Regions from separate parts of the Arthrobacter sp. Ha26 genome, predicted to be linked through region 1. Evidence: riboswitches for the same ligand, from Rfam matches in the RefSeq annotation. Region 1 holds a riboswitch; the other holds the start of a gene.

Region 1 (15,921 bases):
CTCCACCTGCAGTTGGACGAGATCGTCGATGCCGCCCGCCAGTTCGCTGACGATGCGGCCGAGCGCATGAGGGCACTGCACGCCCTCCCGGATGGCCGCAGCTCCACCGTGGCTCAATCCACCAGCCTCGCTCCTTTTCCTGATGGCCTCATCAGCACCAAGGACGCGATCGAACGTATTGTTGCCGCCCTCGAAGCTGCCGTAGGCACCATGCGGAAGGTGCATGACGAGGTGGACGAGGAAGACCCCACGTCGGCGGACCTCCTGCACGAGTTCATCGCCAAGCTCGAGCAGTTCGCGTGGATGGTGAACGCCGAGACGATGAAGGCCACCGCCAGCGTCACGGCCCCGGACGCCACGTAACCCCGGGGCGCACGAAATTTCAGCGCCCGGCGCCGGACTTCCTGTCCAGCGCCGGGCGCTGCTTTGTGCCCGCGGCACGGCAGCGGCGTGCCGCTCATCCGGCCTTGGGCACTTTCCGGAGGACGACGGCGGCAAGCACTGCCGCCGTCGCCATCAGTACCAGCCCGATCGCCGCGGTGACATGCACCCCCGAATCAAAGGCGGCACCGGCGGCCTGCCGGACGGCGTCCGCCAGGGGAGCGGGCAATCCTGCCGCCAGTTCCATGGCTCCGGCAAGAGTCTGGCCGGCATGGGCGGTGCCCTGGCCGCCGGCAGCTTCGGCCACACCGGCCGGAAGCCGCAGGTTGTGCTGGTAGGAGGCCGTGAGGATCGAGCCCAGTACGGCAGTGCCGAGTAATGCGCCTATCTCGTACCCCGTCTCGGAGATAGCCGCTGCCGCTCCTGATTTTTCCGCCGGGGCGCTGCCCAGGATGAGGTCGTTGGAGATGGTCTCAGCGGTCCCTACGCCCAGCGCCAGAACCACCAATGCCGCGAGCAGCATCGCCGGCCCGTTGGCGTGGTTGCCGAACGTCACCAGGCTGTACCCCGCCGCGCTCATGGCGAGCCCGGCCGCCACCACAAAGCCGGGCCGGATTTTCCGGACCAGGGGCACCACGGCCAGGCCTGCCACCACGGTGGCCACCAGCGCCGGAATCATGGCCATACCTGCGGCGGAAGGGGCCATGCCTTCGAGGAGTTGCAGGTGCTGGGCCAGGAAGAGGATAAAGCCGTTGAAGGAGAACAGGGCCAGGATGTTCGCCGTGATGGCCATGCTGAACACCCGGTTGCGGAACAGGGACACGTCCAGCAAGGGGCTCTCCAGCTGCTGTTGCCGGCGGACAAAAAGGGCGCCCATGGCCAGTCCGGAGGCGACACTTCCCAGCGCCAGGAGGCCCGGTCCTTCGGTGGCGTACTCCTTGATCCCGTAAACCACCGGCACCATGGTCAGCAGCGAAAGCAGGATACTCGGCGCATCCACGCGTCCCGGCGCAGGGTCCCGGGACTCCGGAATGAAGGCGGGCCCGAAGGCCAGCAACGGCAGCATGATGGGTACCGCCACCAGCAGCACGGCGCCCCACCAGAATTGCTCCACGAGCCAGCCGCCGAAGATAGGACCCAGGGCGGCGCCGCCGGAAAACCCGGCCGCCCAAATGGCGATGGCGAGCCGGCGCCGGTTCGGGTCCGGGAAGATATTGCGGATCAGGGACAGCGTGGAGGGCATCAGCGTCGCGCCGAAGAAGCCCAGGGCGGCGCGGCCTGCGATGAGCCAGCCGGCACTGGGCGCGAACGCCGTTGCGGCTGAAACTGCCGCGAAGCCGATACTGCCGATGATCAGCAGCCGGCGGCGCCCGATCCGGTCGCCGAGGCTCCCCATGGCGACGAGCAGTCCCGCCAATACCAGCGGGTAGGCGTCCACGATCCACAGAAGTTCGACGCCGGAGGCATCCAGCGCCCGGGCTATTGCCGGCAGGGCAAAGGTCAGTGCGGTGTTGTCAACGGCGACGAGGAGGACCGGGAACATCAGTAACGCCAACGCGAGCCAGTCGCGCCACGTCCCCCGGGCCGTAGCCGGCCGGTGGGTGCTTGCCGGATTAAGGCGGGTGTGGTCCTGCTGGGTGGGTGGGAAAGCGGTCATCTCTTAACTATACCGTCCAGACGGTATAGTTAAGAAACTGGTTCAGGAGCCTGCATGATTGGAACCATGGCCAGAAAACCCGTCGCGCGAGATGCAGTCCTCGATGCCTTTGAAGAACTCCTGATCGACGTGGGGGAGCGGGCCGCCACGCTGGATGCGGTGGCAAAGCGGGCAGGAGTCTCCAAGGGCGGGCTGCTGTATCACTTCCCCAACAAGGAGGCGCTGATCGCGGCCACCCTTGAACGGCTGGACCACCTGGCAGGGGAGGACCTTGCTGCCATGGCGTCCGCACCCGAAGGGGCGGCCGCCTATTTCATCCGGTCGTCGCTCTGGTCCGATACCCCCATGGACCGTTCCTTCGTTGCGGCTACCCGCCTCGCTGAGGTTGCCCATGAAGAGGCCCGCCGCCGCTTCGCAGCCATCCAGCAGCAGTGGCTGGAGCTCATCGGCAAGGACGTGGGGGCGGCCATGGCAAAGGCTGTGCTGTACATGGGGGACGGTTTGTACTTCAACGCCATGTGGGAGAGCGGGCCGGCCGGAAAGGCCGGCAACCGGCAAGCGGAGGTGGATGGACTCCTGGCCGCCGTGGAGCGGCTCAGGGGCTAGCTGCCATTTGCCCCACAGCCTGCGCCATAGGAGAATTGGTCCATGTGTTGGCCGCCCCGGGCGTGCCAAGACAAATCCAAATGAATAGCCTTTGATCTGCGGCGGGAGAGTTCTGCCAGAAGGTACAAGCAGGCGCCGTAGGAGCAATACCTCCCCAGGAATCTCACAGGCCCATGTACCGCCGCGGCGAGGCACCTCTGGAAAGCAGCACGCTGTCCGCGTTGGGATCCTGTCCCGGTGACTTGGACTGCTGTGCTCACCGACGGTGCAAGCGGGGCCCGCGCCAGCAGGCAACGCGGAAACTCTCAGGTCCAGTTACAGAGCGGGGAGGACCCGAATCGATGTGGCGTACCCTGCGCCGCCTTAGTTATGGAGTTCCTCGTGACTGTATCTCCGGCCTCCGCCATTCCGGCCTCCGCCTCCCCGGACGCCACCGCTCCGGCTGCCACCTTCGTTGACCGGCACATCGGGGCCCGCCGCCAGGCCGACGTCGACACCATGCTCGAGGCTGTGGGCTACGACACCGTGGACGCGCTGGTTGACACCGCCGTGCCCAAGGACATCCGTCAGGACTCGGCCCTGGAATTGGGTGGCGCGCTGAGCGAGGTGGAGGCGCTCGCCGAACTGCGCCGGCTCGCGGCGAAGAACAAGACTGCGGTGCAGATGATTGGCCAGGGTTACTACGACACCGTGACCCCGCCGGTGATCCGCCGGAACATCCTTGAGGGCCCGGCCTGGTACACCGCGTACACGCCTTACCAGCCCGAAATTTCCCAGGGCCGGCTGGAGGCGCTGCTGAACTTCCAGACCATGGTCCAGGACCTGGTGGGCCTGCCCATCGCGAATGCGTCCCTGCTGGATGAAGCCACGGCTGTGGCCGAGGCCGTGCTGATGATGCGCCGCGCCAATAAAAATAAAGATGCGCGCGACGGCAAGACGGTGCTGGATGCCGACTGCCTGCCGCAGACCATCGCCATCGTCAAGGGCCGCTCTGAGGCCCTCGGCTTCGAGGTGGAAATCGCGGACCTGTCCAAGGGCCTGCCGGACGGTTCCATCAACGGCGTGGTGCTCCAGCAGCCCGGCGCCTCAGGCCGGATTTTTGACCACACCGCCGTGATCGCTGAGGCGAAGGGACGCGGTGCCCTGGTCACCGTCGCCGCCGACCTCCTGGCCCTCACCCTCATCACGCCTCCCGGTGAGCAGGGGGCGGACATCGCTGTCGGCTCGGCACAGCGCTTCGGCGTCCCGCTGTTCTATGGCGGCCCGCACGCCGCCTACATGGCGGTGCAGAAGGGCCTGGAGCGTTCCATGCCCGGCCGCCTGGTGGGCGTCTCCAAGGATTCCGCCGGAGTGCCTGCCTACCGCCTGGCACTGCAGACCCGCGAGCAGCACATCCGCCGCGAGAAGGCCACCTCCAACATCTGCACAGCCCAGGCGCTCTTGGCCATCGTTGCCTCAATGTATGCGGTCTACCACGGACCGGAGGGCCTGAAAGCGATTGCCCGGTCCGCGCACGCCCATGCCAAGACCCTCGCCGCCTCACTCGCCGCCGCCGGTTTGGACGTGCTGCACACGAGCTTCTTTGACACTGTGACCGTTTCCGTTCCGGGCAAAGCCGCGGGCATCATCGCTGCCGCTGAGGCCCAGGGCATCAACCTGCGCAGCATCGACGCGGACACCGTGGGCTTCTCCACGGATGAAACGACGACGACGGCAATCGTCGACGCCGTCCTCGAAGCTTTTGGAGTTGAAGCCTCTGGTGCCGGGCTGGGCAACGTGACAGAGGGTTTTGCCCTGCACGACGCCGTGGAACGTTCCTCCGACTTCCTGCAGCACCCGGTGTTCAACACCCACCGCTCAGAAACCCAGCTGCTGCGCTACATCCGGAAGCTCAGCGACCGGGACCTGGCGCTGGACCGCACCATGATCCCGCTGGGTTCCTGCACCATGAAGCTGAACGCCACGGCCGAGATGGAAGCCATCTCCTGGCCCGAGTTCGCCTCGATCCACCCGTTCGCCCCGGACTCCCAGACCGAAGGCTGCCGTGAACTGATCGGGGACCTGGAATCCCAGCTGACGGAGATCACCGGGTACGACCAAGTGTCCATCCAGCCCAACGCCGGTTCCCAAGGCGAGCTGGCCGGACTGCTCGCGATCCGCGGCTACCACCACTCCCGCGGGGAGGCGCAGCGCAACGTCTGCCTGATCCCGGCCTCGGCGCATGGTACCAACGCCGCCTCGGCTGTCCTTGCCGGGATGAAGGTTGTTGTGGTGGCCACTGCGCCGGACGGCACCATCGACCACGCCGACCTGTACGCCAAGATCGAGGCGCACAAGGACGCCCTGTCCTGCATCATGATCACCTACCCGTCCACGCACGGAGTGTACGACGGTGACGTCCGCGAAGTCTGCGACGCCATCCACGCGGCAGGGGGCCAGGTCTACATCGACGGCGCCAACCTCAACGCCCTGGTGGGGCTGGCGCAGCCGGGCAAGTTCGGTGGCGACGTCTCGCACCTGAACCTGCACAAGACGTTCTGCATCCCGCACGGCGGCGGCGGCCCCGGCGTCGGCCCGGTCGCTGCCAAAGCCCACCTGGCACCCTTTATGCCCGGCAACGCGGCCACCTGGACCGAAGGCAACGACGTCCCGATCTCTGCGTCAAAGTATGGATCCGCCGGCGTGCTGCCCATCTCCTGGGCCTATGTGAAGCTGATGGGCGGCCAGGGCCTCACCGAAGCCACCAAATCCGCGCTGCTCGCCGCGAACTACGTCGCGGCCCGGCTGAACGACTACTTCCCCGTCCTGTACACCGGTGAAGGGGGACTGGTAGCGCACGAGTGCATCCTGGACCTGCGCGACCTGACGGCGAAGACCGGCGTCACCGCGGAGGATGTGGCCAAGCGCCTCATCGACTACGGCTTCCACGCACCCACCCTGGCGTTCCCCGTTGCGGGCACCCTGATGGTGGAACCCACGGAGTCCGAGGACCTCGGGGAGATGGACCGGTTCATTGAGGCGATGATCTCCATCCGTGCTGAAATCGACCAGGTGGCGAACGGTGAGTTCTCCGTGACGGACAGCCCGCTGCGCAACGCCCCGCACACCGCTGCCGCGGCCATCAGCAGCGACTGGGACCGCGCCTACCCGCGGGAACAGGCCGTGTTCCCGGTGAAGTCGCTCCGGCAGGACAAATACTTCCCGCCCGTCGGCCGCATCGACGGCGCAGCAGGGGACCGCAACCTGATCTGCTCCTGCCCGCCGCTTTCCGAGTTCGAAAACTAGAGGATCACCCGATGACTGAGAAGTACACCGCCCTCTACGACGAGCACAAAAAACTGGGCGCCTCCTTTACCGACTTCGGCGGCTGGCAGATGCCATTGAAATACAGCTCCGAGCTCGCCGAGCACCACGCCGTTCGCAAGAGTGCCGGGCTGTTCGACCTTTCCCATATGGGCGAGGTCTGGGTGACCGGACCGGACGCCGCCGCGTTCCTTGACTACGCGCTGGTGGGCAAGATCTCCGCCATGGCAGTGGGCAAAGCCAAATACTCCCTGATCTGCAACGAGGATGGCGGCATCATCGACGACCTCATCACCTACCGCCGGCCAGCTGCCGGCGACGGCACCGACGTCTTCCTGGTGGTTCCCAATGCCGGCAACGCCGCAGTGGTGGCCGCTGCCCTGGCCCACCGCGCCGCAGCATTCGATGTCCAGGTCAATGACGCCTCCGTCGCGACGTCCCTGGTGGCGGTCCAGGGCCCCAGGGCGCAGGAGCTGTTGCTTCGCCTGGTCCCCGCAGCCCAGCACAGCCTCGTGACGGAACTGAAGTACTACGCCGCCGTGGAGGTTCCGTTCCTCGTGGGCGGGACCGGGCTGGACCTGCTGCTCGCCCGCACCGGCTACACCGGCGAGGACGGGTTTGAGATCTTTGTACCCAACGACGACGCCCCCGGCCTCTGGCAGGCCCTCGTGGCCATCGCCGACGACGGAGAGCTGCCCCCCGCAGGCCTCGCCTGCCGCGACTCCCTCCGCCTCGAAGCCGGGATGCCCCTGTACGGCAATGAGCTGTCCCTGCAGGGCGATCCCTTCGCAGCAGGCCTGGGACCCGTCGTCGCGCTCTCCAAGGAAGGCGACTTCGTGGGCAAAGCCGCACTGGCAGCCAAGAAGGAAGCCGGCGCCGGCACTACCACCGGGCGCAGGCTCGTGGGACTCAAGGGACTGGGTCGCCGCGCCGGCCGCGCCCACTACCCGGTCCTCAAGGACGGCAACGTGGTAGGCGAAGTCACCTCGGGCCAGCCGAGCCCCACCCTTGGCTACCCCGTGGCCATGGCCTACGTGGATGTCGAGTTCACCCAGCCCGGCACCGCTTTGGACATCGACCTGCGCGGCAAGGCAGAGCCTTTCGAAGTCGTCGACCTCCCGTTCTACAAGCGCATCAGGTAGTTTTCCGGTCCGTGCTTGAGTCCGGTCCCGGCAGACCGGACTTTTCACGCGTGCTGCTCCTTCGTCGCTTTGAGGCACGCTTTCGAAAAGCCCGGCTCCACCGAGCCCTAGTGGTCAGCCCACCAACTTGGGCGGTCAAATGCGTCGAGACTGAGGTCGCGTCGTCTGGTCGATAGTTGGGCGCTCGAGTCGACTACCCGCGGCACTTAGGTGACGAGGTTCTTTGCTTGGAACTGCAGGCCTCGAAAACGGGAGATGTGTATTCGCCGGTGACGGGTGAGGTGGTGGAGATCAATACTGGAGTTGTGGATGATCCCGCCCTGATCAACAACGATCCGTACGGAGCCGGCTGGCTCTTCAAGGTGGCTGCCGAGTCTGAAGGGCCCCTGCTGTCCGCACTGGAGTACGCGTCCAAAAACGGCGGGGACCTGTAATTGCCCCCAAGCAGCACCGAAACTCTATTAAGGAAATACGCACATGGCTGTTGGTGTCTTTGATCTCTTTTCCATTGGGATCGGGCCTTCGAGTTCGCACACGGTGGGGCCGATGCGGGCTGCCGCTGTCTTCGCCGAGGAGCTGAAGTCCACCGGCGCCCTGGACCGTGTGGCGTCATTGCGCGTGGACCTCTACGGATCGCTCGCGGCGACCGGCCACGGCCACGGCACCATGACCGCGATCCTGCTGGGGCTGGAGGGCTACCATCCGGAACTGATCCTTCCCGAGGAGGTGGAGCAACGGCTGGCGACGATTGCCGACACCGGGATCCTGCAGTTGGCCGGTGCCGTGCCGCTGCCTTACGGGGTGACGGACATGGTGTTGCGGCCGCTGACGGTCCTGCCGCGGCACACCAACGGCATGACCTTCACCATCTTCGATGCAGAGGACGAGATCCTGCATACGGCCACGTTCTTTTCGGTGGGTGGCGGCTTCATTGTCCGCGAGGGCGAGGAAGACGCAGCCCAGCAGCAGATGGAGGAGTCCAAGAAGGAACTGCCGCTGCCCTTCCGGACCGCGGCCGAACTCCTTGGCCGTTGCCAGTCCAAGGGGCTCTCCATCGCCGACATTATGCTGGTCAACGAGAAGGCCTCCCGCTCCGAAGAGGAGATCCGTGCAGGCCTGCTGCATATCTGGTCGGTCATGGAGGATTGCGTGGCCACCAGCCTGAAGCGCGAAGGTGTGCTGCCCGGGGGACTGAAGGTCCGCCGTCGTGCTCCGGACTGGTACGAGAGGCTGAAGAAGGAAAGCTCCCGGCCGGCCGCGGAGAGCCAGGATAGTGAAGGCCAGGACCGGGAGTTCCATGACCCGAAGTATTGGCAGGAGTGGGTTAACTTGATCGCCCTGGCGGTGAACGAGGAGAACGCCTCCGGCGGCCGGGTGGTCACTGCCCCCACGAACGGCGCGGCGGGGATTATCCCCGCGGTGCTGTATTACGCCCTGCATTTCGCGCCGGGGATGGAGAACGCCTCGCAGGAGGACCGCGACGACGTGGTGGTCAGGTTCCTGCTGGCCGCCGGTGCGGTCGGGGTGCTGTACAAGGAGCAGGCGTCCATTTCGGGGGCTGAGGTGGGCTGCCAGGGCGAGGTGGGCTCGGCGTCGTCCATGGCGGCGGCTGGCCTGGCCGAGGTGATGGGCGGAACTCCGGCGCAGGTGGAGAACGCGGCCGAGATCGCGATGGAACACAACCTGGGACTGACGTGTGATCCGATCGGCGGGCTGGTGCAGGTGCCGTGCATTGAACGGAACGCGATCGCCGCCGCCAAGGCCATCAACGCGGCGAAGATGGCGCTCTGGGGCGACGGCTCGCACCGCGTCTCGCTGGACGAGGTCATCGTGACCATGCGCGAGACCGGCAGGGACATGAGCTCCAAATACAAGGAAACGGCCATGGGCGGCCTCGCCGTCAACGTGTCTGTCTGCTAGCAGCGCCGCTGCAGGCCCTAACACTGGCAAGACCCGGCGCCGGGCCAAGGCAGCAGGTGCCGGCGCCGCCAGGCTTTAGACTTGAGGCTGCATGTCCGCACGCAGCCACGAGTACAGAACCGCGCACAACCCCGATTGGACACGGCCCCTTTGCGAGAATTCACCGCACGTTTTGCCACAGCCGAGGAAATTGAAAACTGGGACAAGCACGTCACGGCCAACCCGAATGGCGGCAACATGCTGCAGTCCGCCGCGTATGCGTCGGTAAAGAACGGCACTGGCTGGAAGGTCAGGTTCCTGGTGCTGGAAAGTACCGGGCCAGCCAGTTACAACCTGGTGCTGGAGAAGAAGTTCCCGGTCCTGGGCCGGCTCTGGTACCTCATCAAGGGCCCGGACCTCGCAGCTGCCAGGGACGTGAAGGCTGCACTTGAGGCCTGCGCAGCCTTCGTCCGGGACAGGAAACTGAACGTCTTCACCATCAAGATCGAACCGGACATCGTGGACTCCGCTGATGCCCAGGCCCATCTGGCCGCGGCCGGCCTGGTGAAGGCACCCAACATCCAGTCCAACGACTCCACCGCGCTGCTGGACATCTCCGGCCCTGAGGACGAAGTCTTCAAAGCAATCTCCTCCCGGGCCCGCAACGCCATCCGCCGCGCCGAGCGGGAAGGCTGCGAGGTGCTCCGGAAAGAAGCGGGCCCCGAAACCTACCGGGCGCTCTATGACCTCATGGCGGATACCGTCAACGCCAAGGGCTCGATGCCCCTGCGCAGCTACGAGTACTACGCCGCCTTCTGGGACGAGTTCTGCAGCCGCGGCCAGGGCAACTTCTTCTTCGTCTACGAGGACGGCAAACCCAGCGTGGGCGCCTTTGTCATCAACTACGGCGCCAAAGCGACGTACAAGGACGGCGGCTCAACCCAGAACCGCAAACAGTACGGCGATTCACACCTGGTCCAGTGGGCAGCCATTCGGCGGATGCAGGAACTGGGCTGCACCGAATACGACTTCTGCGGCACCCCGCCGGGCGCCCGGATCAAGGACAAGAGCCATAACCTGTATGGCATGGGGATGTTCAAGACCAGTTTCACCAAGACGGTCACAGATTTTGTGGGTTGCCACGACTACGTCCTTGCCCCGCTCCGCCACCGTCTCTGGGTGGGCGGCGCGGAAAAGGTCTTCCGCCGGGTAGAAACTGCGCGGACCGGCCAACAGTTTTATTGACCTCCGCCCTGGCGCAGGCTGCCCCGCACCAGGCTGGTCACCGCAGGGTGAGCCGCAGCCGCGCCGACCACCCGTCCATGATCCTGCGCCTGACCAGCAGGCCGCACACTCCTGAATGAGGAAATCCCTTGAATCCAGTCACCACCGGCACCGATCTCGAATTTGCCATCCTCAGCGACTCAGAGTTCGAGGCGTTTGCAGTCAAGCACCCGCAAAACAGCTTCCTCCAGTCCGTTGACTTCGCCCGCTTCCAGCGCGCCCGCGGGCAGCAGGTGGAACTCTTCGGCATCCGGCGCGGCGGGGAACTGGTTGCCGCCGGGAAACTGAACTACACCACCACCCGCCTGGGGTACACAGTGTGCGAGTGCGCCAAGGGACCGTTGATGGACTATACGGACCCGGACCAGGTGCGCGACGTCGTCGGGCTCCTCCGCCAACGGGCAGCAGAACGCAAGGCCGCGGAACTCCGGATCTCACCCAACCTTAAGTACATTGCCCGGGACGAGGACGGCGCCGAGCACCCGGAGATTGAGGACAACCGCCCGCTGGTGGCACGGCTGTCCCGGCTGGGGTTCCAGCACCAGGGACTGGACATGAACTTCGTCAACGTCAACTGGATGTTCATCAAGAGCCTGGAAGGCATCACGGACGCCGAAGAGCTCATCATGGGCACCAGTTACCGGACCCGCAAGGCCATCCGGAAAGCCGAGAAAAACGGTGTGTTCCTGGAACAGGCCACACTGGAAACCCTCGACGAGTTCTACGGTGCCCTGAGCAGGGCAGGAGACGAAAAGGGATTCGTCTACCGCGAACGCGAGTATTACGAGCACCTGCTCCGGACCACGTCGGCGGAGTTCACCAAGCTCATGATGGCCAAGATCGACATCCCGGCCTACCGGAAGTCCATCACGGAGCGGCTGGCAGCGGAGTCCGCCACGGCGGCGGACCTGCGCCGCGAGGTGGAAGAGACTGGCAGCAAGAAGAAAGCCAACCGGCTCAAGGTAGTCCAGGACCTCGTGGACAGCTACGAGCGGAGCCTGAAGGACATTGAACGGTTCCCGGATTCGGTGGGAACCGCCACCGTGGCAGCCATCCACTTTGTCTGCTATGGGGATGAGGTGGTGTGCGTCATCGGCGGCACCGTGCAGGACTACATCTACTTCAACGGCGCAACCTCCCTGTACTGGGGCATGATGCTGCACGCACTCGAGAAGGGGTACCCGCGGTACAACTTCTACGGCACGTTCGGCATCTCCGGGCAGGACGAGGAAGGCCACGGCGGCTACGAATTCAAGAAAGGCTTCGGCGGAGAAGTGGTCCAGTTGGTGGGCGACTTCGCCATGCCGGTCCGGCCCGCCGTCTACCACGCGAACCGCCTGGCCCGGGCAGCGGTGGCCGCGGCCCGTAGGGTGCTGGACAAACTGCCGCTGAGGCGTCCGGCCTGAAAGACTGTTCACTGAACCGCACTGGGAGGAGGCAACCATGACTGACCGGCCCGAACGCCCCGGCCGCAGGCCCCACACGGACGGACTGCCCAAGACCGAGCCACTGACCCCCTCCCAGGTGCGGCAGAACGCCGCCGCGAAAAGAATGCTGCGGCGCCTGGTCCAGGGCGAAAACCCGCCCACCGCCCCATTGAGCATCGTGGACCGCCTCACCGGCAGCCCGTACGCCAACCCCACGATCCAAGTGGGCGGCGTTGACACCTCTGCCCGCAAGACGCTCGACTTCGCCCTGCATCTGGCAGAAACCATGTTCCGTTACGGGGCCGGTGCGCTGGAGGTGGAAACCAGCATCATCGCCGTCACCGCTGCGCTGGGCCTGAAGAACATCGAGGTGGACATCACCAACCAGTCCGTGGGGATCAACTACGCTCCGAAGGACCAGACCCCCATCGCGCTGCTGCGCGTGGTGCGCTCCTGGACCAACAACTACGCCGGCCTGGCCAAAGTCCACCAACTGGTTACGGACATCGTGGCCGGCGGGGTTGGCCGTGACGAGGCCATCCGCCGGCTGGATGAGGCCATCACCAGTCCCAAACCCTTCCCGCGGTGGATGGTCACCGTGGCCTTCGGCACCTTCGCGGCGGTTTTCGTCGGTGTCCTGGGAGGCGGGCCGGTGTCCTCCGTTATCGCCTTCCTGGCCAACATCGGTATCAGCCTGCTGGCCCGGCAACTCGGCCGGTGGCGGGTGCCGGACTTCTTCATCACTGCCAGCTGCTCGTTCGTGGTGACGCAGCTGGCGCTGGTGCTGTGGCAGTTCGGGCTGACCACGTCGCCGGCCATCGTGGTGGTGGGCGGCATCCTCCTGCTCCTGCCCACCGGACGCCTCGTCTCCTCCGTGCAGGATGCGATCAACGGCTTCCCCGTAACGGCGGCCGGACGGTTCCTGTCAACACTGCTGACTTTCGGCGCCATCGTCGCGGGCATCGCCGTCGCCTTCGTGGTGGGGGAGCTGACAGGGATGCAGCGCATCGACGTCACCCAGACGTTCCCGCCCGCCTACGATCTCTGGGTGCTGGTGCTCTTCGTTGCGGTGGCCGTGATGGCCATCGGCGTCACCGAACAGACCAGCTGGAAGCTGTTGCTGCCCACAGCCGGTGTAGGCGTGGCCGGCTACTTTGTCCTGCTGGCTGCCGGCCAGCTGGGAGTCGGCGACCGGTTCTCACCCGCACTCGCCGCCGTGGTCATTGGCCTGCTTGCCCGGGTGGTCGCGCTGCGGATGGGGGCGCCGCAGCTCGTGGTGGCCGTGCCAGCAGCCTTGATCCTGCTGCCGGGCCTGACGATTTTCCGGTCGATGTACGTGCTCACCATCGAGGAAGCCGAGATCCTCCTCGGCGCCGGCGGGATGCTCAACGCCGGCGCCATCGTCCTGGGAACGGCGGGCGGCATTGTCCTGGGCGACACCCTGGCCCGGCCGTTGACCCGGAGCCTGGCGAGCAACGAGCGCCGCCGCGCCCGCCGGCGCTGACCACCGGGCGGCCTGAACGCTTCGGCTGGACCGCCGTCCGGCTGGACGAAGCTGCCTAAATCTGGCCGACCGGAAGCTTCTTCTCGGCCTGGAACACGTCCTCTACCCGGCCCTTGGCCCAGTAGCCCGAGAGCGAAACCTGTGAACGGTCCAGGCCGCGCTGCTTGAAGAAGACCTCACGCAGGGCCTTCATATAGCCGCGCTCGCCATGGGCAAAGACGTCCACGCGGCCCTCCGGCCATTCGGCGTCCGCCACCGCCTGGACCAGGAGGTTGCTGTCGCCGGCGGGGACGCCATTGCGGGTGAGCCAGTGGAGCTCCAGCCCCGGAGGGGCGGCGATCTCCTGGATGTCGGCGCGGGAATCCACCTCAATGAACGCCAGGCCGGCGGCTTCCCACGGCAATGCCTCCACGCATGCAGCTATAGCGGGAAGCGCGGCTTCATCGCCGGCGAAGAGGTACCAGTCCGCCTCCGGTGCAGGGTTGTAGGCGCCACCCGGGCCAGTGAACGTCAGGGTGTCGCCCGGCTGGGCCTTCGCGGCCCACGGGCCTGCCAGGCCCTCATCGCCGTGCACCACAAAGTCGATGGCCAGTTCGCGGGCACCCGCATCCACCCAGCGGACGGTGTAGGTGCGGGTGAAGGGCCATTGTTCGCGTGGCATGGTTTCACGGATGCTCCACAAATCCAGCGGGACAGGGTATTCGATGCCCGGTTGGGGAAACACAAGCTTGACGTACCGGTCCACGAAGCCGTTGTTGGTGAAGTCGGCAAAGCCCTCGCCGCCGGCGACAATCCGGACCATGTGCGGCGACAGTTCTTCCCGGCGGATCACGGTGAGGTTGACCTGCGGTCGGCTCTTTTTGCTGGCACTGGTGGCGGCGGGCATGGTGCTCATAAGGCAAGCCTAAGCTAGGGGACTGGCGGGAGCTCCCAGGTTACGTCCAGCGCACCCTGCCCGCGCAGGAGCTCGTTCACCCGGCTGAAGGGACGGGAGCCAAAAAACCCCCGGGACGCGGACAAGGGGCTGGGGTGCGCGCTCGCCACGGCGGGAGCCCCGTCCAGGAGCGGCCGGACGCTCTCGGCGTCCTTGCCCCACAGCACGGCCACCAGCGGGACCCGTGCCCCGTCCGGACGGCGACGCCGGGCCACGGCGGTGACAGCCGCCGTCGTGATCTTCTCCCAGCCTTTGCCGCGGTGGGAGCCTGCTGACCCTGCCCGCACCGTCATCACCCGGTTAAGGAGCAGCACGCCTTGGCCAGCCCAGGCGGAAAGGTCCCCATGAACGCGCGCAGGAACTCCGAGGTCCGATTCCAGCTCACGGTAGATGTTCGCCAGGCTCCGGGGTATGGGCCGTGTGCGCGGGTCAACAGAAAAGGAGAGGCCCACGGCGTGGCCGGGAGTGGGGTAGGGGTCCTGGCCCACAATCAGCACCTTGACATCCGCGAGCGGCTGGCGGAAGGCCCGCAGGACGTTCGACGGCGCCGGCAGGACCTGGTGCCCGGCTTCCACTTCGCCGGCCAGGAAAGTGAGCACGTGGCGAAGTTCGTTCTCCACCCCCGCCAGGGCTGCAGCCCAGTCCGGTGCCATAAGCTCTTCCAGGGGGAGCCGCGCCAATTCGGCGAAACCGGCAGCGTCCGCCGATTCCTGCGCCAGCTCGAACAAGGCATCTGATTCAAACACCGTCCCATTGTTGCAGGGGACCCCCGGGGCACGGGGCCTCCCGGGTCCTGCTTCCAAATGACATTGGTGTTATTCGCCCGTAGCATGGGGGTCAGACATTTTTCGTAACCGGCCAAAGGAGTGTGCAGTGGCGGAACCAGCTCGGGAGCACCTGCCGGAGCAGGAACCACGGCATTCGCCCCTGGCGGATTTCACGCTCCGTGAGTCGCCGCTGAGTGAGCGGGACCAGCAAATGCTTGCCTTGGAGCGGCAGTGGTGGAAGTATGCCGGGGCCAAGGAACAGGCCATCCGGGAGCTCTTCGACCTTTCTGCGACGCACTACTACCAGTTGCTCAATGCCCTCATCGATACCGAGGATGCCCTGGCCCACGATCCCATGCTGGTCAAGCGATTGCGTAGACTACGTACGTCGCGTCACCGTGCACGTACCGCACGGCGCCTGGGGTCCGACGCGTAAGACGCTCCCGCTGTTCCCTCAGCAGCAAACCCAACAAGGATGTCATCCACCATGACCAGATACGCCCGCGATGAATTCGACAAGGTCCCGCAGTCTGCTTCACGCCAAGGTGTCCACCGCACGGCTTCCGCCCCTGCCCGGATCCGGCTTTGGCCGATCCTGGTTGTAGGCGTGGCCGCCCTGGCCATCGGGCTGGTGTCCTTCCTGATCCTTCCCAAGCTCGGTCTCAACACCGCCGGCGACCAGGCTTCCCTCAGCCAGGAGGCAGGACCGCTGGCCGGCACCGGTTCCACGGCCTCGGCCAGTCCGGATGCCGCCCCCACCACCGAGGCCTCCACGGAGGCGCAGCCTTCGGCGTCGGCTGAACCCGAAGCAAGTGCCGAAACCGAAGCGGAACCGAGCGCGTCCCCCAAGGCCCCGGCGCTGATAGACAAGACCCAGGGTGTTGCCATTTACAACGCCGCCGGGACGGCAGGACTGGCCAGCCGGGTGGGCGGCACGGTCCAAGCCGACGGCTGGACGCTCGGGCAGGTGGGTAACTGGGCGGGCTCGCCACAGCAGACGTCCATCATCTTCTACTC
Region 2 (15,921 bases), on a different contig from region 1:
AGCGGGCCTTCTTCGGTGACGGCTACTTTGAAGAGCCAGCCGGCGCCGTAGGGATCGTTGTTGATCAGGGCGGGATCGGAGACCACGTCGTCGTTGATCTCCACCACTTCGCCCGTCACGGGCGCGTAAAGGTCGGAGACGGACTTGGTGGATTCCACCTCGCCGCAGGTCTCCCCCGCGGTCACCGTGGAGCCAACCTCGGGCAGGTCCACGTACACGATGTCGCCCAGGGCTTCGGCAGCCACAGCGGAGATTCCGACGCCGGTAGGCCCGGATCCGTCCGCAGCAACCCACTCGTGCTCGGCGGAGTACTTCAGTTCAGCAACAACTTTTGCCATGTGTATTTCCTTAGGTTCGTGTGTTAAAAGTGATGGGGGGTTTGGCCAAAACGTGCATTTAGTGATGGAGCGTTTCGTTAAACCCTGCGAAAGGTGATGGAGCGTTAATTTTGGCGCTTGTAGAAGGGCAGCGCGACGACTTCGAAGGGCTCTGCCTTGCCGCGGAGGTCGATGTCCAGTGCTGTACCGGGTTCTGAGTGTTCGACGTCGACATAGGCCAGGGCGATCGGGTAACCGAGGGTGGGGCTCGGCTGGCCCGAGGTCACCTCGCCCACCACGTTGCCGTCCTTGAGGACCGGGTAGTGGCTGCGGCCGGCCCGGCGGCCAAGGCCTTTGAGTCCCACGAGCTTCCGGCCGGACGTGGAACCGGCGCCCAGTTCCTTGAGCTCCGCGAGCACTGCCTTGCCCACGAAGTCCGACTCCTTCTTGAGTGAAACAACAGGACCCAACCCGGCAGCGTAGGGGTTGCCCTCGCGGGAGAGCTCGTTGCCGTAAAGCGGCATGCCGGCTTCGAGGCGTAGGGAGTCGCGGCAGGCCAGGCCTGCGGGAATGAGCCCGTGGCTGGCGCCGGCGTCCAGCAGGGCCTCCCACAAGCCGGCGGCGTCCTCGTTGGGGATGTAGATCTCGAACCCGTCCTCGCCGGTGTAGCCGGTGCGCGCCAGCAGCAACTCCTGGACAGTACCGTTGACGGCGATGCCTACCTCCACAGCAGCGTAGTACTTCAGCTCCGTCACCAGCGAGTGCTGCTCGGCCGGGACCAGTGCCAGGAGGATGGCCTCGGCGTTAGGGCCCTGCACGGCGATAAGGGACGTCTCGGCGGAAACGTCCTCCACGGTCACGTCAAAGTTGGCAGCCCGCTCAGCCAGGGCAGCAGCCACCACCGCGGCGTTTCCTGCGTTGGGCACCACCAGGTACTTCGCTGTTCCGTCCGCAGCCGCGGGAAGGCGGTAGGAGATGAGGTCGTCGATGATGCCGCCGTCTTCCTGACAGATCAGCGAGTACTTGGCCTTGCCCACGGCCACGGCGGAGAGTTTGCCGGCCAGGGCGTAGTCAAGGAAGGCGGCGGCGTCGGGGCCGGTGACCCAGACTTCGCCCATGTGGGAGAGGTCGAACAGGCCTGCGGCGTTGCGCACGGCGTGGTGCTCGGCCAGCTCGGAGACGTACTTCAGGGGCATCTGCCAGCCGCCGAAGTCGGTGAAGGAAGCGCCGGCAATCTTGTGCTGCTCGTACAGCGCGGTGTAATTCTCAGTCATCACGGAATCCTTAGTTCTCAAATTCGGAGAGCGGCGGGCAGGAGCAGATCAGGTTGCGGTCCCCTGCTGCGCCGTCGATGCGGCCCACGGGCGGGAAGTACTTGTCCTGCCGCAGTGACGAGACGGGGAAGGCTGCCTGCTCGCGCGGGTACGTCCGGTTCCAGTCAGAAGAGACGACGGCGGCGGCCGTGTGGGGTGCGTTGCGCAGCGGCGACTCTTCTACTGTGAAGTCACCGGCGGCCACCTGGTCGATTTCCTTGCGGATGATGATCATGGCTTCGATGAAGCGGTCGATCTCGGCGAGGTCCTCGGACTCGGTGGGCTCCACCATGAGGGTCCCTGCCACCGGGAAGGACAGGGTGGGGGCGTGGAAGCCGAAGTCGATCAGGCGCTTGGCCACGTCCTCGGCAGTCACGCCGGTCTTCGCCGTCAGGTCGCGCAGGTCCAGGATGCACTCGTGCGCCACCAGGCCGCTCTCACCGGTGTAGAGGACGGGGAAGTACTCGTCCAGGCGAGCGGCAACATAGTTCGCAGCGAGCAGCGCGGACTTGGTGGCCTCGGTCAGGCCCTGCCCGCCCATCAGCTTCACATAAGCCCAGGAAATCGGCAGCACACCGGCGGAACCGAAACGCGACGCCGAGATGGCAACGCCGTGGCCGTCCTCATGGGCCGCCTTGTTGGCATCGCCCGGCATAAACGGGGCCAGGTGCGCCTTGGCCGCAACCGGGCCGACGCCGGGTCCGCCACCGCCGTGCGGGATGCAGAAGGTCTTGTGCAGGTTCAGGTGCGAGACGTCGCCACCGAACTTGCCCGGCTGGGCCAGGCCGACCAGGGCGTTCAGGTTTGCCCCGTCAACGTACACCTGGCCGCCGGCTGCATGAACCGCGTCGCAGACTTCGCGGACGTCAGAGTCGTACACACCGTGGGTGGAGGGGTAAGTGATCATGATGGCCGAGAGGACGTCCTTGTGCGCCTCGATCTTGGCCTGCAGGTCGGCGTGATCAATCGTGCCGTCGGCAGCCGTGGCCACCACAACAACCTTCATGCCCGCAAGCACGGCGGAGGCGGCGTTGGTTCCGTGAGCTGAGGCCGGGATGAGGCAGATGTTGCGCTGCGCCTCACCGCGGGAGTGGTGGTAGCCACGGATCGCCAGCAGTCCGGCCAGCTCGCCCTGGGAACCGGCGTTGGGCTGGATGGATACCTGGTCGTACCCGGTGATCTCGGCGAGGTCAGCTTCCAGGCCGCTGATCAGTTCACGCCAGCCGGCAGTCTGGGAGTCGGGCGCGAAGGGGTGGATCGAGGCGAACTCGGGCCAGGAGATGGCTTCCATCTCGGCCGTGGCATTCAGCTTCATGGTGCAGGAACCCAGCGGGATCATGGTGCGGTCCAGCGCCAGGTCCCGGTCGGAAAGGCGGCGGATGTAGCGCAGCAGCTGGGTTTCTGAGCGGTGGGTGTTGAACACCGGGTGCTGCAGGTAGGTGGAGGTGCGCAGCACGGACTCGGGCAGTTCGAACCCGGCGGCTTCCACAACGGGACCGGCGCCGAAGGCGACGACCACCGCGGAGAGGACCTCCGGCGTCGTGGTTTCATCGACTGACACGCCGACGGTGTCCGCGTCGATCAGGCGCAAGTTGATGCCGCGGGCTTCGGCGGCGGTGATCACCTTGTGTGCCTTGCCGGGCACGCGGACGGTGATGGTGTCGAAGAAGGTGTCGGATACCAGTTCGCGGCCGGCGATTTTCAGCGTGGTGGCCAGGGCGCGGGCGTTGTTGTGTACGGTCTCGGCGATTGCCTTGAGGCCGTCGGGGCCGTGGTAGACGGCGTAGAAGGACGAGACGATAGCCAGCAGCGCCTGCGCGGTGCAGATGTTGGAGGTGGCCTTCTCGCGGCGGATGTGCTGCTCGCGGGTCTGGAGGGCCAGGCGGTAGGCGGGGACACCGGCGTTGTCCTTGGAAACGCCCACGATGCGGCCGGGGAGTGTGCGCTCCATGCCTTCACGGACGGCCATGTAGGCGGCGTGCGGGCCACCGAAGAACAACGGCACGCCCAGGCGCTGGGTGGAGCCGACGGCGATGTCCGCGCCCTGCTCGCCCGGCGGGGTGATCAGGGTGAGGGCCAGGAGGTCGGCGGCCACGGTGACCAGGGCGCCGCGGTCCTTAGCCTCGGCGATGACGGCGGACTGGTCCCAGACGCGGCCGGAGACGCCGGGCTGCTGGAGAACCACCCCGTTGATGTCGCCCTCGGGCAAGCCGTTGGTGAGGTCCGCGATCTCCACCTCGAAGCCGAGGGCTTCGGCGCGTCCCAGCACGATGGCGATGGTCTGCGGGAGCAGGTCGGCGTCCAGGACAGTCTTGCCGTCCTTGGCCGTTTTGTTCTTGTTGGCCCGGCGCATCAGCAGCACAGCCTCGGCCACGGCGGTGGCTTCGTCCAGCAGGGAAGCGTTGGCCACCGGGAGGGCCGTGAGGTCCTGCACCATGGTCTGGAAGTTCAGCAGCGCCTCGAGCCGGCCCTGCGAAATCTCGGGCTGGTAGGGCGTGTAGGCGGTGTACCAGGCGGGGGATTCGAGGATGTTGCGGCGGATCACCGGCGGGGTCACAGTGTCGTAGTAGCCCTGGCCGATCATCTGCACGGCCATCTTGTTCTTGCCGGCCAGCTTGCGGAGCTCGGCGAGGACCTGGACTTCGCTCAGGGCGCTCTCGAGGGTAAGCGGCTTGTCCTGGCGGATGGAGTCGGGGACTGCGCTGTCGACGAGGCCGTCAACGCTGTCATAGCCGACGGCCTTGAGCATGGTGTCGATGTCAGCCTGGCGGCGCGCGCCGATATGGCGGTCAGCGAAGGTGGTTGGGGACGATTGAACCGTCATGAGAGGAACTCCATAATTCAGGTGGCATACATCGCCACTTTGATTCGGGTTCCTCCCCGCTCTGTATTGGACCTGAGAGTTTTGCTTTGCCCTGCTGTTCAGCGGGACGCCACTTGCACCGTCGGTGAGCCCGGTTGCCCGGACTGCTTTCCAGAGTTGCCTTGCCGCGGCGGTACGTGGGCCTGAGAGATTCCTGGGGAGGATTTGCTCCTACGGCGCCTGCAGAACGTACCGGCAGGACTCTCCCGCCGCAGATCATTAGCATGTGCCACTGGTGGGTGACACGGCTCACACCATACAGGATTCGGCGCCGGGATGCCAAATCCGCACCGTTTTAGGGCGGGCGTACGACGGCGGGACGCCGGCCGTCGGCCCCTTCCCAAGGCGTCACGGGGGAACCGCGGTGGTCACCGGGCGCTCCCGGCCTGAGAGAATAGCCCCATGGAAATCGCCCTGGGCCTTCTGGTTCTGGTTGCGGTGGTCTGCGCCGGAAGCGCGCTGGGCCGGAAACTCAATATTTCGGTTCCCTTGCTGCTGGTGCTGGCCGGTGTTGCCGGTTCCTTCCTCCCGTTCGTTCCGCGGATTGAGCTGAACCCCGAGCTGGTCCTGATTGGCCTGTTGCCGCCGTTGCTCTACGCGGCGGCCCTGCGGACTTCACTGTTCGATTTCAGCTCCAACCGCCGTTCCATCGGGCTGCTCTCGGTGGGCTATGTCATCTTCGGCACGATTGCCGTGGGATTGGTGGTTTCGTGGCTGTTCCCTGAGATTCCGCTGGCCGCCGCGTTCGCGCTCGGCGCCGTCCTGGCGCCGCCGGATGCGGTGGCGGCAACCGCCATCGCCCGGAAGGTGGGGATGCCGCGCAGGATCGTCACTATCCTGGAGGGCGAATCCCTGGTCAACGACGCGACGGCGCTGATCTGCCTGCGGGCAGCGATCGCCGCCATCTCAGGGTCCGTGTCCGCAGTGGAGATCGCCGGGGACTTCCTGCTCGCGGTGGGCGGCGGGCTGGTGGTAGGCATCGCTGCGGCCTACGTTTTGACCGAACTACGCAAGCGCATCCGGAACGTGGCGATCAACACCTCCACATCGCTGGTGGCCCCCTTGGTGGCGTACCTCCCGGCGGAAGCGATCCACGCGTCGGGTGTCCTCGCCGTCGTCGTGACCGGGTTGGTGATGGGCACCAAGGCGCCGTCCATGCCCAACGGCGCCGCCCGGCTGAGCCAGCGCAGCAACTGGAACACGCTGCAGTTCCTGCTCGAAAACTCGGTCTTCCTGCTGATCGGGCTGCAGGTGCGGACCATCATCGAGGGCGTCCAGGATGATTCCCTTGGTGCCGCACGGATCTGGGCCGGCTGCGCGGTGATCCTCGCGGCGGTGCTGGTGCTCCGGCCGGTGTGGGTGTTCCCGGCGACGTACCTGCCCCGACTGATTCCGGCCGTCCGGCGCAACGATCCGAACCCGCCCTGGCAGTTCCCGGCCATTGTCTCCTGGGCCGGGATGCGGGGCGTTGTCACCCTGGCGGCGGTGCTGGTGCTGCCTCCCGACCTGGAGCACCGTTCAGTGCTGATCCTCGCTGCCTTGGTGGTGGTGGGCGGCACCCTAGCACTGCAGGGCCTCACCCTCCCGGGGCTGGTCCGCGTCCTGCGGGTGCAGGGTCCGGACCAGCGCGAGGATGCCCTGAACAAGGCGTCGCTGATGCAGCTGGCCACTGCTGCTGGTGTGGCCCGCCTGCAGGAGCTGCGGACGGAGGACGATCCGCCGGAGGTGGTGGCCATGCTGAAACGGCGCACGCAGGAGCGCGGTTTGGCAGCATGGGAACGGCTGGGCCGCCCGTCGGCGGAAACGGCGACGCCCAGCGAGCGCTATGCCCGGTTACGGCTTGCCATGCTGGAAGCCGAACGGTCAAAGGTGCTGGAGCTGCGGCGCGGCGGCGAGTACGCGCAGGAAGTCCTGAGCGACGTCCTGGAGCGGCTGGACGTTGAGGAATCCATGCTCGACGTGGCCCTGGACGAGGTGGATACCTCCGGCGAGGGCGGCGGGGAAGGAATCGCGAGGCCAGGCGGGGTGTGCGGCCACCTCGAGTCCGCAGGGTCGCGGGACGTGCCGAAGGATGCCTTCTGCGCGGACTGCCGCAGGGAAGGTACGGTGCCGGTCCACCTGCGGATGTGCCTCGCGTGCGGCCAGGTGGGGTGCTGCGATTCCTCCCCCGCAACCCACTCTTCCAGGCACTTTGAAACGACGGGGCATCCGGTCATGCGAAGCATCGAGCCGGGCGAAGACTGGCGCTGGTGCTACCAGGACGACCTGCTGGGTTAAGGGCCCGCTGCGTGATCGCCCGCTGAGGTGACAGGACGACGGCGGAACGTCCCGCCGTCGTCCGCTTGCTTACCGTCAGGAAACTCCAGCGAGAACCCCGTCGATCCGCGCAAGCAGGCCGGGCCAGCCGTTGCCCATGCCCTCAATGGCCTGCTTGCCCATCGGGGTGTCGAGGCGGAAGCCGGCGTGTTCGTGGTGCAGGACGGTGCCGCCGTCCACCGGTTCCAGCCGCCAGGTGATGGTGGTGTCCAGTATGCCTTCCGAGAAGAGGAAGCTGATGGATGTGCCCGGGTCCACGGTGAGGACTTCGCACTGCTGCTGGCCCCAGGAGCCCATGTCCATGGTGAAGCGGTGGCCCACCACCGGCGCGATATCCCCCGGCGCCCACCAGCGCGCGAGGAGTTCGGGTGTGGTCAGCGCAGCCCAAACAGCGTCGGCGGGGTGCGCGAAGCGGCGTTCGAGCCGGATGGCGTTCTCGGTCATGATGGTTTCTCCTCGTTTAGAAGGTCGGCCAGCGCGTCGAGCCGCTGGTTCCAGTAGTGCTCAAAGTGCTTCACCCAGCCGCCGATCTCGGCGAGGCCCCCGGGCTGGAGGTGGTACAGCCGGTTGCGGCCGTGCCGTTCCTCCCGGACCAGCCCGGCTTCCCGGAGTACAGCGAGGTGCTCGGAGGCCGCCGAGCGGCTGAGGTTCAGCAGCCCGGTGAGCTCGCCGGCAGTCCGGGGACCCTGGCGGAGCTCGTCGAGAATGACGCGCCGTGCCCGGTTGGAGACGGCGCCGAAGACATCAGGAAGCACCAGATCAGTATATGTCGGAAATTTCCGACATATCTAGTAGGGCCTGGTGGGCGGCGAGGATTTTGGCACGTTTGGACGCGTTCCGACTGCCCGGCAGCGTTGTTTTCCCCCATGGAGGCGAGTCTGGTCCGGCCGCCGGGGACGGGTTTAGGCTGGGCTGATGTTGACCATCGGCAGTACCGTCCTCGGCGTCAATGACGTCGCCCGCGCAACCGCTTTTTGGCACGACGCCCTGGGTTACGTCCCGCGGGAGCCCGGCGACGAGACCTGGGTGATTTTGGTGCCGGCGTCGGGGCCGGGAGCGCAGCTGGCACTGATGCGGAGCGAGACGCCAGTCCAGGAGCACCCGCGCACCCACCTGGATTTGTACGCGGATGATCAGGCTGCCGAGGTGGAGAGGCTCGTTTCACTCGGCGCCCAACGGGTGGACTGGGACCTGTACCCGGCGGACCCCGACTTTGTGGTCCTGGCGGATCCTGACGGGAACCGGTTCTGCGTCATCGACAAAAGCCCGCGGTAGCACCGCCGTCGGCCGCCTATGGAGACTCCCGTCCAACACATTCGGGGAACAATCGCGGCCGCCAGGCCGTTTGCATCCCTACGAGCGCGCATTCTGAATGCGGCGGCACCTACCGAAGGGAACCACATGGTCCGGGCTATCTGGAACGGAAAAGTCATCGCCGAATCCACGGACACCGTGGTGGTGGAGGGCAACCACTACTTCCCGCGCGACGCAGTCAATGCAGGCTACCTCCGGGACAGCGATCTGTATTCCATCTGCCCGTGGAAGGGCAAGGCTAGCTACCACTCGCTGGAGGTGGACGGAAAACTGAACGTGGACGCAGCCTGGTACTACCCGGACCCCAAGGCCCGCGCGAAGCAGATCGAGGACCGGATCGCCTTTTGGCGCGGGGTCACCATCGAGGCCTAGCAGGCCCTCGCCTCGGGCGGGACATACGTAAAGCAAGCGGACGACGGCGGGACTTTCCCGCCGTCGTCCGCTTGCTGTGAGGAGGTGCTGCAGGTTTTGGCCTACCTGGCTCGCCTGCCCGTTAGCCAAGCGGCATTCCGAGACTTCACTTGAGTCCAGGCAGCTCGGCTACGAGTGCATCGAGCAGCCGCCGGTCATATCGATCGGCGTAGGAGGCAGTTCCGCTGATTGATTCGACGCCGTCTGCAGGCAGCTCCCACACGACGTGACCGGGTTTCAGCCTATCCAGGCACTGGTACCACTCAATAAGGGGCTCGCGCAGCTTCGTATGCAGCTCGAATGAGCGCCGGGACCGGGCCGGATCTCCTGCCTTCTGCAGGCGCAAAGTTTTCTCATCGGGCACTGTTACCAGCACGGCATCCGCAAATCCGAGCCTCTTGCGGCTCATTGCCTCGCGCACGCATTCCAACTCGTAAGCAAACCGCGAAGCCGGGGCGGCGCCGATCCGCGCCAAGCACCAGGAGTAGTGCAGTTTCATCGGATCCGCGTCGCAGACCGCCACCAGAACCCGGTTTTCAAGGTCCAGTGCTTGCGACCAGCGCGCCGAATTAACGTCGGTCCAGTAACGCGCCTGGATCATGGCCTCACTTCCGTCCGGCTCGGTACCTGTTGGAGCGTATTCAGCCACGAATTCGACGGCTGCCGTCCTGCACCACGTCGTTTTTCCGGCCGCACTGGGACCTTCAACTGCCACAATCACCAGGCGATGCTATAACGCTGAACCATGCCCTGCTGCGGCCGTCCCTCAACGTGGGCGCATAGTGGGGGCAAACCGATTCTTACCGACCGTCCAGAAAGCCATTGAGCGCTTCTATCCACACTCCATATCCTCTACCCACGCACGCTGTAACGGACCGTCCCATAGGAACTTTGCCGCCGCTCGCCAGTCGGATATGGCGGCCGGAAATTAGCTGAGGCTCTCGAACACCAGCGTCGCCTGAATGCGGTCACCGCCGCCGATCATTCCCTTGCTCCCGCTGCTCGCGGTTGTGATGGTGTGGAGTCGGTAGCCTTTCGCGGCCTGATCGTTGATGGTCTTCTCCAAGGAGGTCAGGTTGCCCGAACCGGTTCCCCACATTTTCTCTTTGAGGATTACCTGCAAAACGACGTACTGCATGACACGACTCCCTTCCGTTGATGGCCGATTGGGAGCCATGCTACTGGATGCGCGGAGCGCCTCTCCGGACGTGAGCGACGGCGCCTCGGGGGTGCCAACGATGCCGGTCCGGTTCAACGTCACTCCAGCAATGCTGAACGAGTAGCGTCTGGACAGATCTGGACGCACACCAACGTTCGGGGAACGAAGGTGGAGCTCGGAGCCTCTGTTTTCGATGCCGCACCTGTACCGCGATAGATGAAGGGTTCACTTTTACGCAGCATCCGCTGGCTGCGGTGATTCACCGACCCTCCGTGTGATCTCACTGAAGAGTTCCCCTGTTTGTCTGTACGCCGAATACGGACTCATGGGAAGCTGACGCCATGCGGAAATTGGCCTTCGCCATGAACCTGAGTCTGGACGGCTACATCGCCGCGCCCGGCGATGACCTTGGCTGGAGCGTGCCGAGCGACGAGTTGTTCCAGTGGTGGTCCGACCGGGTGGCGGCGACGGGCCTGGCGCTGTACGGGCGCAAGCTGTGGGAGACGATGAGCTCCCACTGGCCGACTGCCGACCAGCAGCCCGGTGCCACACCGGCGCAGATCGAGTACGCGCGGCGTTGGCGGGACATGCCGAAGGTGGTGTTCTCCTCGACCACCAGCGGGGTCGATTGGAACAGTCGCCTGGTCAGCGGCGACGCGGTCACCAAGATCACCCGGCTCAAGACCGACGACGGCGGCCCCATGGACATCGGCGGTGCCACCCTCGCGGCGGCAGCCATGCGGGCAGGGTTGATCGATGAGTACACACTCGTTACCCACCCGGTCCTGGTGGGCGGTGGCACTCCGTTCTTCACAGCACTGGACAACTGGGTGAATCTGAACCTGATGGAGACCCGGACGTTCCCCGACGGTGTGGTCCTCACTAGTTACCAGACCAGGAGCTGAGCACCCGACGTCGAATCAGGCTTCGGGCCATCCAAGGATCTCGTGGCGAGGTGTTTTGAGGCGACTGTCTGGTCCCTATCACTCGGCAGTACCTCTGAATGTGCTTTTACGCGCCCGCAAATCGTCAGCGCGGGGAGGCTTGACGCCGCACTTGCATTTTGCAAGTATGGCCGCATGAGCCTTTTCATTACCTGCCCGGTTGAGAGCGTCGAGCGTGCGACCGCCTTCTACACCGCCCTCGGCTGGACCCTCAACCCCGAGATGTCCGATCACAACGTGTCATGCTTCGCGATCGCGCCCGAGCAGTACGTCATGCTCGGCAGCCGCGAGATGTATGCGAGCGTCGGGGGCGCAGAGGAGCTGGTCGGCGGCCCCGACACCCCGTCGAAGGTCACCGTCTCCTTCGACCTCGGCAGCCGTGAGGCGGTCGATGAGCTCACCGAGCGCGCCGGTGCCGCCGGCGGACGCATCGGTGATATCGACGACTACCCCTTCATGTACCAGCGCCAGTTCGACGACCCTGACGGCTACCACTACTCGCCGTTTTGGATGAAGCCGGACGCCGATCCGACCGTGTGAGCGACCTCGCCGCGGCCCTCGACATCGTCGGAGCACGGTGGGCCCTGCTTGTCGTGGAGCGGCTGCTCGACGGGCCGCAGCGCTACGGCGATCTGCAGCGCGACCTGGGAGTGCCGACGAACATTCTCGCGACCCGCCTGCGCGAGCTCGAGGCCGCCGGGGTACTGTTCCGTCTGCCACTCCGGCACAACACCCGGGCCTACGCGCTGACCGATCGCGGGCTCGCCTTGCGAGAGGCGATCGTCGCGCTAGGACGCTGGGGCGGCGAGGAGACCTAGGCGTGGCGCGGAATCGCGATGCGCTCCGCTGAGCTCCTACGCAGCTCCCGCAGGAGGATCTAGTACCGGTAGCTGGCGCCCAGGTCGCTGAATGCGCCGCCCAGGGAGATGAGGCACACGCCAGAGCCCACGATGCTGCGCAATAGTCGAACATGCGCTGCAGGCGGTGGCACGGCCTTGCCGCGAGCTGCCCCACTAGAGACCAGGCGAAACGTCAAGGAGCGGCCAACAGGATGCCACTGACGGACAGAAGCTGTCAGACCGTAGCCGATCACTGCAGCCTAAAGGCCTGGCTTGTTGATGGGCTTGCAACAGATGCTCACCAGACGCAGTCTCCCGAGTATTCGATGAGCCCACTGGGCACCCCCGGACTCAGGCAGATGTGCCCGGCTAGGGCCCGTTCAACCTTCGTCTTGCGCGCGGTGCAATCGGCGATCAGTCATTATATGAGGCCTTTCGGCTACCCTTCGCAGGCGGTAGCCTTTTGCCCCCTGAAGCATTTGGATTGTCCACGTGGGTTCCCCTGAAGGCTCAATCCGTACCTCAAGGTATTCCATCTCATAGTTAGACGCTAGTGACTTACGAAACGCGCGCGTAAAAACTTCGTTGCTCAGAGTCTCGTACAGAGCGTGTTCGAACGCATTGCTTTGTACAAGTGAAGTGGTGATGTACTTCGCCATCTCACGGTTAGCGTTAGCCATGAACCTTTTGGTCATGGGCTTCCCGAACACTGCCAACCCAGCCATTGATCCTACAAGCAGAATGAGAAGCAGTATGTGGTTCTGCGTCGCTAACAGGACAATTCCAACGACTGCTATCGCCAGTAATATCAGCAATGTCGGGATGTGGGATGCGTTGCGCTTATTGATGATGTCATCAGGAAGTATCAGAGTGACACCACTGCTGTCTGCACCGCCCGTGCTAGATGGTTCTGACGCTGAGTCCGTCATCTCTACTGCCCCGATCTTTGAGGTCGTCTCCGGGCTTCGCGAAGAACCGCCTGACCACATGGGCAGGCGATTTTCGCTCATCCATAGTTTAGTGGTCAAGTGTCGATCCTATCGACGGGCTTGATCGATGGGGCGGTAGGCGCGGGGCGTCAGTCCGCCAAGTGCCGCCCGTAGGCCGGTCCCCCACCCGCCTGCTCACCACTTTAGTGACTTTTTCGAGACGACCGTCGCACCGGCCGTCGCTGATTCCCATAAGACCCGCCCGCAATTGCCCGGTGAACGTGCCCTAAACGCTTCACATCGCTCCCGCCGTCGTCGTACGCTGCCTTTGGCAGGGCCCTCCATCGCGCCCCTTGCCTGCCACCCGATTAGGCGGCGAGGGGCAGGTCGAACAGTCGCTCCGCGAGCCTGATCAGATGGCTCGGAGCGTCGGCCTCTTCACCGGGGATGCCGTGGCCCAGAAAGAGGGCGGTGCCGTGGAGGGCTTCCCCGACATTGATGCCGGCTTCGCGGATGAGGACTTCCGCCCGGGGGTTCTCGGGGAATTTGATCCCCTCGCTGTCCAGGTAGACGTGCCAGTCCCGGCCGGCGATAACGCCGACGTCCCCGGCGGCCACCCGCTGAAGTGCTGTCACGTCCAGTTCAACAGCTTTCATGTGCACCGGGTGGACGAGGCGGGCCGGGACAACGAGTGCGTTGCAGGAGGTGTTCATGATCAAGTCCTTGAAACATGGTTCGGGTGTGGAGCGGGCGGCCGGGCCGCGGGCTAGGAGTCCCGAAGCCGGCCGCCCGCCGGCTCAGCGCTGGTTTTTGCGCGGTTTTACAAAAGCGAGTTCACTATTTTCGTTTTTGGCTCTTTTTTCGGCCCGTTTTTCCAGAATGGACTTGCCGACTTTTTTAGCGGCGCCGCTTTTGGGAGATTTTCCGGACATCGGAATCACGCCTTTCTTTGCTTGCGTTACCCGATACCATACCCACTTTTAATTTTTAAGCCAGTCGCGGGAAAGTCGGGCTTTTGACTTTTCCATCAAAAGCGATTTACAGCAAACTTAATACAATAAAGGGCTGCGGAATCAAAGGAACTGCTTCGTTCGCTCAAGGTTGTGAAAGTTCCTACAGGCCAACAAGGCAGGGGAAAACCCGCCCCAGGAACCGCAAGTCAGCGAAATCCACAGCGAAGGACAGTAGATTTGAGGGTGATGATGCAGATTGACCGGGATGACCCCGTCCGCAGTGATGTCCACCAACTCCTGAGCGAGCACCTGGCCGACATGTTCGCCACGTCGCCCGCGGAAAGCGTCCATGCCCTGGACCACTCAGCGCTGTCCGCGCCTTCCATCACGTTCTGGACCGCTCGCGAGGACGGCACCCTGCTGGGATGCGGCGCACTCAAGCTCCTGGATTCCACATCCGGCCCGGCCAGCCATGGCGAGATCAAGTCGATGCGCACCACTGAAAGCGCCCGGGGACGGGGCGTGGCCACCCTGATGCTCCGGCACCTCCTCGACGAGGCCCGGATTCGAAACCTCGAGCGCATCTACCTGGAGACAGGAACCGAGGACTACTTCGCCCCTGCTCGCCGCCTCTATTCACGGCACGGCTTCACCGAATGCCCGCCTTTTGCCGACTACACCCTCGATCCAAACAGCGTCTTTATGGAACTTCACCTCTAGAAGGGTCGGCCTGGCGGAAGGAAGCGGACGACGGCGGATGGCAGCTTGAGGCAGAGGGGCGCCAGCCAGCGGCGTGGGCTGGTGCCCGTCACGCTGGATAGCTCGCAATCCAGGATCTTTCTAAGCCGTGTGGAATACAGCGGGCCGACGTAGGGTACTGAAGAGGCTGAACACCAACGCAGGCGTCGGCCCCGAAGGGAACATCGAGTGGACAGTAATCCTGGTACCTGGTTCTTGAGCGGTGTTGAGCGGGGGAACGTGGCCACCGGCGTGCACGCCGAAAGAGACGGATCGGGGTCCTGGTCCGAGGGCAACCTCGTGCGCCCCCTGATTCACGGCGCCGCCTACTTCGCCCGGCTGCATGAGGAACTCACCGCGCTCAAAGCGGGAGACCGCGTGTGGTTCACCGACTGGCGCGGCGACGGCGACGAGCGGCTCACAGCGGACGGACCCACCGTCGGTGAGCTGCTCGCGAAGTTAGCCGGAGCGGGAGTGGAAGTGCGCGGGCTGATTTGGAGATCCCATGGCGAGCGCATCTCGTCCCCGATGAGCAACCGGTCCAACGAGCTCCTCAGCCGCCAGATCAATGACGCCGGCGGCGAGGTGCTTTTGGATCAGCGGGTGCGCCTCTTCGGCTGCCACCACCAGAAACTGGTGGTCATCCGCCGTCGTGACGACCCCTCGCGGGACGTGGCATTCGTGGGCGGCATCGACCTTTCGCACGGCCGCCGGGACGATGCCGATCACGAGGGAGACCCGCAGGCGGTGGATATGGATCCCCGGTACGGGGAACAACCCCCTTGGCACGATGCCGCACTGGAACTGCGTGGCCCGGTGGTGGCGGATGTGCTCGAGTTGTTCGCGGAACGGTGGAATGACCCCCATCCCCTGGACCGGCGCACACCGTACCGGATGCTGCTGCAGCGCCTGGCCGACATGCCACGGCATCCCAAACCCCTGCCCGAGACTGCGCCGCCGCCGCCACCGGCCGGACCGCACGCCGTGCAGCTGCTGCGCACCTACGGCGTGAAACATCCGCCGTTCCCGTTCGCACCCGGCGGCGAGCGGAGCATCGCCCGGGCCTACACAAAGGCTTTCACCCAGGCCCGGTCGCTCATCTACATCGAAGACCAGTACCTGTGGTCCGAAGAGGTGGCCGACGGAATCGCTGCGGCCCTCGAACAGAACCCCGCGTTGAACGTGATCGCCGTCGTGCCCCGGTACCCAGACTCGGACGGTCGCCTCGGAGGGCCGCCCAAGCGGGTGGGGCAACTGCGCGCCATCGAAAGGATGCGCCGCGTCGCCCCGGACCGGTTTGGCGTTTTCAACCTGGAGAACAAAGCCGGAACCCCGATCTATGTCCATGCCAAGATCTGCATTATCGACGACACCTGGTTCACCATCGGGTCGGACAACTTCAACCGCCGGTCCTGGACCACGGACAGCGAGCTCACCTGCGCGGTCATCGACACCAGCGCTGGTTCTGATGCTTCCCGTTCTTTGGCGCACTCGCTCCGGCTCCAGCTCTGGGCCGAACACCTGGGACTGGACCAGGATGACCCCCGGCTCCACGATCCCGCAGCAGCGCTCGGCCTGTGGAAAGCCAGCGCCGACTGCCTGGACCAATGGCACAAAACCGGTGGCAGCCCGCCCCGCCCGAAGGGACAGGTGCGGCACCACAATCCGGAACCGGTACCGCGCCTGCAGCGCCTCTGGGCGAACCCCGTCAACCGTCTCCTGGTGGACCCGGACGGCCGCCCCCGGAAACTGCGCGGCACCACAGAGTTCTAGCAAGGAATAACCACGACGCTCGGCTAGGGGGTCATGCGGTAGCCGACGCCCC

The links. Region 1 has a riboswitch for glycine ahead of gcvP (aminomethyl-transferring glycine dehydrogenase). Riboswitches for the same ligand answer to the same signal wherever they lie in the genome.
Region 2: linked by a shared signal. The riboswitch ahead of gcvP (aminomethyl-transferring glycine dehydrogenase) and the one ahead of gcvP (aminomethyl-transferring glycine dehydrogenase) in region 1 are both predicted to bind glycine.

The regions. Positions count from the first base shown of each region.
Region 1 is NZ_JBNHGX010000006.1:18,714-34,634, forward strand. It holds gene AC5RVY_RS14330 (Dps family protein) at 1-363, shown strand, start outside; gene AC5RVY_RS14335 (MFS transporter) at 458-2,038, opposite strand; gene AC5RVY_RS14340 (TetR/AcrR family transcriptional regulator) at 2,105-2,644, shown strand; glycine riboswitch at 2,737-2,835, shown strand; glycine riboswitch at 2,836-2,975, shown strand; gene gcvP (aminomethyl-transferring glycine dehydrogenase) at 3,014-5,929, shown strand; gene gcvT (glycine cleavage system aminomethyltransferase GcvT) at 5,941-7,089, shown strand; partial or broken gene AC5RVY_RS14355 (glycine cleavage system protein H) at 7,344-7,523, shown strand; gene AC5RVY_RS14360 (L-serine ammonia-lyase) at 7,567-9,009, shown strand; gene AC5RVY_RS14365 (lipid II:glycine glycyltransferase FemX) at 9,160-10,233, shown strand; gene AC5RVY_RS14370 (peptidoglycan bridge formation glycyltransferase FemA/FemB family protein) at 10,362-11,678, shown strand; gene AC5RVY_RS14375 (threonine/serine exporter family protein) at 11,716-13,203, shown strand; gene AC5RVY_RS14380 (siderophore-interacting protein) at 13,259-14,098, opposite strand; gene AC5RVY_RS14385 (uracil-DNA glycosylase) at 14,113-14,883, opposite strand; gene AC5RVY_RS14390 (DUF3263 domain-containing protein) at 15,011-15,340, shown strand; gene AC5RVY_RS14395 (LytR C-terminal domain-containing protein) at 15,392-15,921, shown strand, end outside.
Region 2 is NZ_JBNHGX010000001.1:871,552-887,472, forward strand. It holds gene gcvH (glycine cleavage system protein GcvH) at 1-338, opposite strand, end outside; gene gcvT (glycine cleavage system aminomethyltransferase GcvT) at 443-1,591, opposite strand; gene gcvP (aminomethyl-transferring glycine dehydrogenase) at 1,602-4,454, opposite strand; glycine riboswitch at 4,506-4,613, opposite strand; glycine riboswitch at 4,615-4,712, opposite strand; gene AC5RVY_RS04180 (Na+/H+ antiporter) at 4,896-6,770, shown strand; gene AC5RVY_RS04185 (SRPBCC family protein) at 6,846-7,253, opposite strand; gene AC5RVY_RS04190 (ArsR/SmtB family transcription factor) at 7,250-7,564, opposite strand; gene AC5RVY_RS04195 (VOC family protein) at 7,725-8,084, shown strand; gene AC5RVY_RS04200 (DUF427 domain-containing protein) at 8,211-8,495, shown strand; gene AC5RVY_RS04205 (hypothetical protein) at 8,641-9,255, opposite strand; gene AC5RVY_RS04210 (DUF4177 domain-containing protein) at 9,463-9,672, opposite strand; gene AC5RVY_RS04215 (dihydrofolate reductase family protein) at 10,035-10,598, shown strand; gene AC5RVY_RS04220 (VOC family protein) at 10,773-11,177, shown strand; gene AC5RVY_RS04225 (winged helix-turn-helix transcriptional regulator) at 11,174-11,455, shown strand; gene AC5RVY_RS04230 (hypothetical protein) at 12,774-13,118, opposite strand; gene AC5RVY_RS04235 (hypothetical protein) at 13,117-13,389, shown strand; gene AC5RVY_RS04240 (GNAT family N-acetyltransferase) at 13,605-14,078, shown strand; gene AC5RVY_RS04245 (phospholipase D family protein) at 14,286-15,869, shown strand; gene AC5RVY_RS04250 (response regulator transcription factor) at 15,893-15,921, opposite strand, start outside.